Linked DNA regions of Pyrococcus horikoshii OT3. The main gene of each other region encodes a partner of the protein of the gene in region 2 in a complex. Links are inferred from orthologs where the notes say so. Each region holds a gene or a part of one and is shown on either strand. Other genes may lie near its edges.

Region 1 (3,687 bases), 860 kb from region 2 along the record:
AGAATATGGGGTTCATGGTAGGGAATTTCCTGGGTGGGTATATAGTGAAAAAGGTGGGAATAAAAAGTGCATTTTTGGCAACCTCCATAGTTTCTCTGGTCTCAATATTGTTCTTGACCCAAGTAAAGGAGAGAGAAAGGAAAAAGAAGAATATTGGTAGTTTTCTTCCAATTAGAGAGGGTAGAGAGTCCGAAAAAGTTGAAATGAAGAGTTCAGCATTTAAAATGTTAATGAAGGGGGAACTTGGAGCGTTCTATCTCTCAGTTTTACTGGCGATGATTGCCTCAGGAGAAGTTTATGCAACCGTTCCAGTGTATTTTCAAGAGAAGTTCGGAGAGGAATTTGTTGGGTTTTTACTTGGAATAGATTCCCTGGCAGCGGCCCTAGGATCACTTCTAATTGGAAGGCTAATAGATAAATACGGAGAAAAGGTATTTTACAAGCTGGCAATTCTTGGATATATATTAACGTTCATAGGTTATGCTTGGGCTACCACTATCATCATTATGGCCCTAGTGTCATTGCTATCGGGAGTGAAATGGGCCATGATTACCAGTTCTGCATCGACTTACGTTGCAAGAAGAGTACCACACAGGGAAAGAGGTCAGGGTATGGGACTTTTAAACACGATGATGACTCTGGGATGGGTGATAGGTCCTTTAATTGGAGGGTTAATAGCAGATAATTTCGGATTCTCAGTAATGCTTTATTCTACAACCCTACCATTAATAGTGAGCTTTCTACTCGCCTTCAAATCCTAATCGTTATTTTTTCGGCCACCTCACGCTTGACCAAAACATTCCCAATAGATCTTGGTAGGGTAACAAGATCCCCGGCCTTAAAGGGGCCATATTCGTTAAGGTTCTCATCAATGATCCTGGGGATATCTGATTTTAAGAGGTACAACTCTAAAAAGCCAGAAGGTGTCTTTGATTCTACTTTTTCTTCCTTTACCTCTACCTCTGTTGTCTCAATTGAAATAGGTTCTCCATTAATAAAGGCCGATAGTACGGCAAATATCTTTTTCTCGTCGCCAACCAAATTCTTCGGCACGCCCTCAAAGGCCATATCTACAATCTTATGCAGTCTGATCTTTAAGATCTCTCGAGCTATGCTTTGAACAAGCGAAAGTTGGGCTAGATATAATCTTTTTTCTATATCCTCTCCCCTTTCTTCATACCTCTCAGCATTTAGTTCCAAGGCCTTCCTAAAGCTAGCCAAATCTCTGTAAAATTCCTCATCTATCTCAGTTAGCTCCTCAGAAGATAATTCCCTCTCGAGAAGACGTCTCAGAACCTCAATATCCATTTGAATCCCCATAAAAAATTATGAAGAAGTATCACTCCTCAACCCTTGGGGCTAGCAGGAACGTTAACCTACCTTCATCCCTAATATAGTACTCCATCTGCATCGGCATTTCATTCCCGAATCTCATTGTCACTTCATCGGCCTTTCCTATTCCCTTTACCATATCCGCTAGATAACTAACCCCATAAGCGCTCTTTGTCTCCTCTTGAACTTCTATATCAAGTAACCCCTCATCCTCCAGGGTTAACTTAACTTCAACTTCCTGGGTTTCTCCTTCCGCTCTCATGATAAACTCATTTTCCTTAGCCATGAACTTTATGCTATCGCTTACTAAGGAAGCATCTTTAACTGCTTCCTTAAGCACTTCGCCCAGAACGACAACCTTTGCTGTATACGGGAGATCAGGTAATTCCACTTCGATCTCTTCAACGTCGATTAGGGGTAATCTAAAGGTTCTAGTAGCAGTCCCTTGGAGGCTTATTTCTAGGAAGTTCTCTTCTCCTTTTCTCAAGATAAGCGTATCCTTGGCCTTACCTCTCTTAAGAACTTTCTTTAGGTGATCCATATTGACACCTATCGTCTCTTCCCCATCCACCTCATACTTACTGAATATGCTCGAAGGTAAGTTAAGGTCAATTAAAACTACTCTACTCGGATCCATAGCCCTCATTGATATTCCTTCTTCTGTTACCTTAAAGGCCGCTTCATCTATAAGCCTGCTGGCCGTCTCTATGAGCTGGGCAAATTCCTTTGCACCCTCAAAGACTATTTCGAATGGCATCTTTTTGCACCTCCTTTAGGATATTAAGCATAAGCCTAACTCTCTCTTTCCCTCTTAGTAAATAAGTTTTTCCATTGTTAACCTCAGGAATCCTTCTATAGGCTTCATCAAGTTCCTTTAAAGCTTTCTCCGCTAACTTAATAAGAACTTTTACTCGTAGCTCCTCCATACGTAGCCACACCTTTTGCACTTATAGAATATCGTTGAGGGTTCATCCCCGGCCCTAGTCTGAACCTCCCAATACCAGGCTTCATGATAGCCGCATTTCGGACAGGTAACTTTTGCAGTTGGTAACGTTGAAAAGTCTTGTTCTATCACTATAACTCCCTCATCGGGCTTATGCTTAATCTCCTCAGTTCTTCTATAGGCTTTAGCATCCTCAGGATTAATGGGTTCCTCGTAACCACACTTCCTACACACGAAAACTCCTCTCTTCTTATCCGGAATCATTATACTCCCGCACCTAGGGCAGAACTTTACCATTTTCTCACCCCCCGTTTAGCCAAAGTTAAGGTAACCTAATTTAAAATAAAAACTTTACCTAAAAATAGGGAGGGGGAAGGAGATGAAGATAAATGAGGTTATAGCAAGAATTAAGGAGGTACTCGATGAAAAAGACGCTATTAGGGAAGAAGCTCTTCAAATCACGAGAGAAATAGTCAGACTTAGTGGCGATGCTATAAAGGCTATGCATAGGGAAGATATGGAGCTAGCTAGGGAAAGACTTGAAAAAGCTTCATTACTAATAGAGGAACTTAAGAAAAAGCTCAAAGAGCATGAAGACCTTTATTATTCAGGATACGTTCAAACTGCTAACCAGGAATTCGTCGAAGCAACACTCCTTTACAGGTATTTGACCAACAAGGATTTCCCAAGCTTTGAAGAACTTGGAGTTCCACCCCAGGACTACATATTGGGAATCGGAGATTTCATCGGAGAGTTAAGAAGGCATTTTTTAATAAACCTCATGCAAGGAAAGCTAGATGTTGCTGAAGATATATACAAATTTATGGAAAATGTGTATGAAGAGCTAATGACACTTGAATATCCAAAAGGACTAGTTAATATAAGACAAAAACAAGATCAAGCTAGATATATCCTTGAAAAAACATTAGAAGATTTAACAAGGGCAAAGATAAACAGAAGTGTTGAGGAGAAGATAGAGGGGTTCCTAAATGTTAGAGAGGATAGCAAATATTCAGAAAAAACTGAGTAAAAGTATAGTCGAAAGGAAGATAAATGAGGTTAGAAAAGTTGCAGCAGTGGACGTTTCATACAAGGAAGAAAAGGCAAGAGCAGCATTAGTTATAACGACGTTTCCAGAGGGAGAAGTCCTGAAAACTAAAGTTATTGAAACAACGGTATCTTTTCCATATATCCCCACCTTCTTCTTTCTAAGGGAGACCAAACCTATACTTATAGCAACAAAAGGAGAGACATTCGATGTTCTTATAGTTGAGGGGCACGGAAAAGCCCATCCAAGAGGGTATGGATTAGCCTCACATATTGGAGTTGTTCTTAGGAAACCTACTATAGGAGTGGCAAAGAGATTACTAAAAAACACACCAAAGGATACCTATAAGAAAGTTGGAAAAGTC
Region 2 (3,728 bases):
GTTCAATCTATTCGTTAAGCATGCACTAGCTAAAATGGTGGGAGCTCAAAATTATGAAGTTAAGGTAAAAGCCATCCTTCAGGATGACATTCCAAGTCAATTGGGTAGATATGAGTTCATAAAAATCTATTATGAAAACGGGATAGCGAGAGTTATCAAGAAAAAGGGAAGTGGAATACTTTCATCCCTTCTGGCTAGCAATGCATACTTAGAGATCCCAGAGGACAGCGAAGGTTATAGGAGGGGTGAAGAAGTTTGGATTACTCTATATTAAAAAGGGAGTGGAAGAAGATTTTCTCCATTTTATACCTATCGATCCTGGTAATTGCTCCATCCTATTACATGATTAAAGAAGCTAGACTCAACGATTATATGGGGGATGAGGTCTGGTACGTTCCTGCAACAAGAAACATGCTTAACATGCTCGGGATAAGAACGCACTATATTGATAATAATTCCACCGGCGTTAATATATTTTTGAAGGAGCCCCTTTATGTTGGGAAGGTCGTTATTAACATTTATGGAATTAAAATAGAGAAGTCTGTAAGGGAGTATCCCAAGATCCCAGAATTGGTTAGAAAGCTAGGAATTAACATTGAGTATTTACCCTTTAACTATACAAAAAATGAAAGTTATTGGGAAAATCTAAAGCTAAAAATATGGGAGATAGCAGAAAGAAATGGGTTTTTAGAGTATGAAACATATTCAAAATTTCCCGGTGTTTATTATGTAATCCCAGTAGAAAATTATGAAAGGTTTATGAAAGAACTGAGCAACTTTAGCGACATCGTTGTAGTTCCCGGCTATAAATATCCCGATGAAGAAAATATTCACAAGTACCTAAACACCGAACACCCTTTTTTGGGGAAAGATCTTATCGCCTTAGGGATGCTAGCAAATGATAAGCCTCTTTACTGGAGGCTCCCAGGAATAATTGAACATGCATTGATAGTTTTAATAGTTGCCTTCGTATCCTACAAGATAGCAAGAAGCTACCTTGCTACTTTAATATCAGCGACGTTTGTAGCTCTAGATCCCTTGCTCTTTGCTACGGGAATAGTTGCAATGCTAGACATTCACGTTGCCTTCTTTGTTGCCCTCTTCATGCTATTCCTAACGATAAGGAGGCTTAGAATAAGTGGAATTTCCTTAGGACTTGCAGCGGCGACAAAGCTCAGTGGAGCATTTGTATTTCCAATACTCTGGGCCAAGATACTTAAAGAAGAGGACCTCAAGGAGTTCATAATTTCTGGAGTAGTACTTCCGGTAATTGCGTTTCTAGTTCCGGAGATTCCAATAATAAAAGCGATCGGCTTTATACCTTGGCTTGAGGAATTTATGGGAAGCTTTTCCTGGCATCTCAGCTTTAAAGGGGAGCATCCCGCTGAAGCTCCATTCTGGCTATGGTTCATATCCCTCAAACCCTTCCCATTTCACTTTAATCCAGACGTTTACGCTGTAACGGATCCTATACTCATGATATCCATGATAGCATTCATATTTGCAGTACCGTATGTTTCGCTTAGGAGAAAGGGATTAGGAGAGATATTCTGGATGTTCTGGTCGATAATAGGATTCTTTGCCTTACAGTACATTTTAGGAGGAAAAACACAATTCATATTCTACGCAACTCCGCTCGTCCCACCAGGAGCAGTTGCATTGGGTGTTATTAGCTATGAGATAATAAAATGGGAATATTTCGAGAGGTCAGTAAAAATTTACATGAACTACCTAAGATCACTTAAGGAATTTATCAAGCGTTAGCTGATTTTTTCTAAACCTTTCCTCTATCTTCCTAGCGGTTTCCCAAGTTCTCCTAACTATTGGAGGAAAGTCACCATATTGTTTGTAATATTCTTCAAGCCACTCCTTAGTTCTCGGATCACTCGGATAGCCAGAACCAAATTCCCCATACTTTTGCTTTAGCTTCTCTATCTCTCTATCCCTAGTGACCTTTGCAATTATTGATGCTGCCGATACTATCTCATACTTTGCATCGGCTTTATGCTCGGCGATAACCGTGGCTTCATATTTCAACCCAGCCTTTATTAGACTAGCAAACCTCTTAGGATCTACATCGGCAGAGTCCACATATATCTTCTGCGGCTTGATCCTTAAAGAATTCAAGGCTACAACGAATTTCTCAGCTTCTAGTTCATTCATAGAATGATGCCTCTCATCTATTTCCTTGGGGGTAACGAGAAGAACATAATAATCGTCTAGGATATCTATTAATTTGCTAAATAGTTTTTCACGTTGCCCAGGAGTTAATTGTTTGGAGTCTTTAACCCCAATGTCACGTAACCTCTCAATATTTTTCTCATCTATAACGGCTACTCCAATTACTAACGGGCCAATTACCGGCCCCCTCCCCGCTTCATCAACTCCAGCAACCTTCATATTATTTTCCTCCTGAGGGCAAGTACTCCATATATTGTTCCCAGGAATATTGTAGCTAATCCACTTGGGGGAATATTAAAGTAGTAACCTAAAAAAGTCGATGATACTTGAATCGCCAAGGTTAATCCCAAACTTATACCAACGAACTCTCTAATTCCCCTTGATATGGTTAAAGCTATGGCCCCAGGTAAAACAGCTAAGACTTGGAGGGTGATTAATCCTACGGTCTTAACGATCAACCCTCCTACAGCACCAACCAGGAAGTAGAGTAGCATTAAGTAGAGCCTTACATTTCCACCGTGACTCTCTAACCCCTCAGGGTCGAAGCTCAAGTAAAGGAAGTCCCTATAGAAGATTACCATTATTGTAAATACTAAAAAACCCCCAATAACCAGGAGAGTCAGATCGTCGAAAGTAATTAAGAAAATCTCACCCGTTAAGTAGCTTACTATGCTTTCGGAGAGGGCGAAGTATGGCCTAGAGGCCATAACTTTATACAGAATACCAAACCCTAAAACCGTCAAACCAGCTATTATTCCCGCCATCGTCCCAACGGCCGTATCGGAGGAATAACCCCTAATCTCCATCTCAGCTATTCCAATGACCACTATTATGGCAATTAAGAGAGATATCCAGAATATTAAAGAGAGGTCACCCATGATTAATCCTAGAATCATTCCTAAAACAGCACCAAATAATAAAGCATGGAACGTGGCATGGGTGAGGAAGGCTACTCCTTTAACGTTAATTAGAGGACTAAGTAACCCTAATAGTGTACTCACCATTAAGCTAGCTAACAGGGCCCTAAGGAGATACTCCTCAATCATCTACCTCACCATTAAATGCACATCTCCTATTATACAATACAGCTTCTTTCCAACTCTAACTGTCTTCGAAGCGGGCCCATAAACCTTCCCTATTATCTCATCCCTCAACACTTCGTCAGGAGTCCCAAAAGCTACAAGCTTCTTATTGATTAGCATTACCTTATCCCCAATCTCCGCCAATGGGTTGATATCATGGGTTGTTATTATCATGCTTATTCCAAATTTTTCTTTTATTCTAGATAGCACCGACGTTACTTCAAGTCTCGCCTTTGGATCCAATGCAGAAAGAGGTTCATCTAGTAAAAGGAGCTCTGGCTCCGACATTAAGGCTCTGGCAATTATAACCCTTTGTTTCTGCCCCCCACTAAGCTCTCTAAATGACCTACTAGATAGATCTTTTAATCCCAAGAATTCGAGTACTTTAATTCCTTTTTTAATGACCTCCCTGGGAACATTAAAGTGAACAATTCCCCTTTTATAGATAGCACCCATTGCCACAAC

Evidence for each region. Proteins that work in one complex are often made in the same cells at the same time.
Region 1: the proteins of rnhB (region 2) and PH_RS03110 are in contact, whole or in part, in a crystal structure (PDB 3P83), measured with the Archaeoglobus fulgidus proteins. The link is inferred for Pyrococcus horikoshii OT3 from one-to-one orthologs. Residues at the interface, in WP_010878125.1 of Archaeoglobus fulgidus: Ala74, Ile178, Ala179, Ile183, Arg190, Ser195, Asn196, Leu197, Arg198, Gln199, Lys200, Thr201, Leu202, Asp203, Phe205; in WP_010877842.1 of Archaeoglobus fulgidus: Val39, Ala42, Asn43, Val44, Ala45, Met46, Leu125, Asp168, Ser194, Asn218, Tyr219, Pro220, Ile237, Leu238, Ala239, Pro240, Arg241, Ile242, Glu243, Ser244.

What each region holds. Positions count from the first base shown.
Region 1 is NC_000961.1:592,989-596,675, reverse strand. The notes cover bases 215-3,172. They hold PH_RS03110 (DNA polymerase sliding clamp), read right to left. Parts: upstream 2,090-3,172; coding sequence 1,340-2,089; downstream 215-1,339. Other genes in these bases: PH_RS03095 (haloacid dehalogenase), read left to right, coding at 2,655-3,172; PH_RS03100 (transcription factor S), read right to left, coding at 2,240-2,572; PH_RS03105 (hypothetical protein), read right to left, coding at 2,067-2,258; PH_RS03115 (Gins 15 protein), read right to left, coding at 751-1,308; PH_RS03120 (MFS transporter), read left to right, coding at 215-761. Also shown: more of PH_RS03120, read left to right, coding at 1-214; more of PH_RS03095, read left to right, coding at 3,173-3,305; PH_RS03090 (endonuclease V), read left to right, coding at 3,265-3,687.
Region 2 is NC_000961.1:1,455,115-1,458,842, forward strand. Bases 570-3,568 are described here. They hold rnhB (ribonuclease HII), read right to left. Parts: upstream 2,401-3,568; coding sequence 1,738-2,400; downstream 570-1,737. Other genes in these bases: PH_RS07785 (hypothetical protein), read left to right, coding at 570-1,764; PH_RS07795 (metal ABC transporter permease), read right to left, coding at 2,397-3,227; PH_RS07800 (metal ABC transporter ATP-binding protein), read right to left, coding at 3,228-3,568. In the rest of the region: glp (molybdopterin molybdotransferase MoeA), read left to right, coding at 1-274; more of PH_RS07785, read left to right, coding at 343-569; more of PH_RS07800, read right to left, coding at 3,569-3,728. UniProt on the Methanocaldococcus jannaschii protein: Endonuclease that specifically degrades the RNA of RNA-DNA hybrids.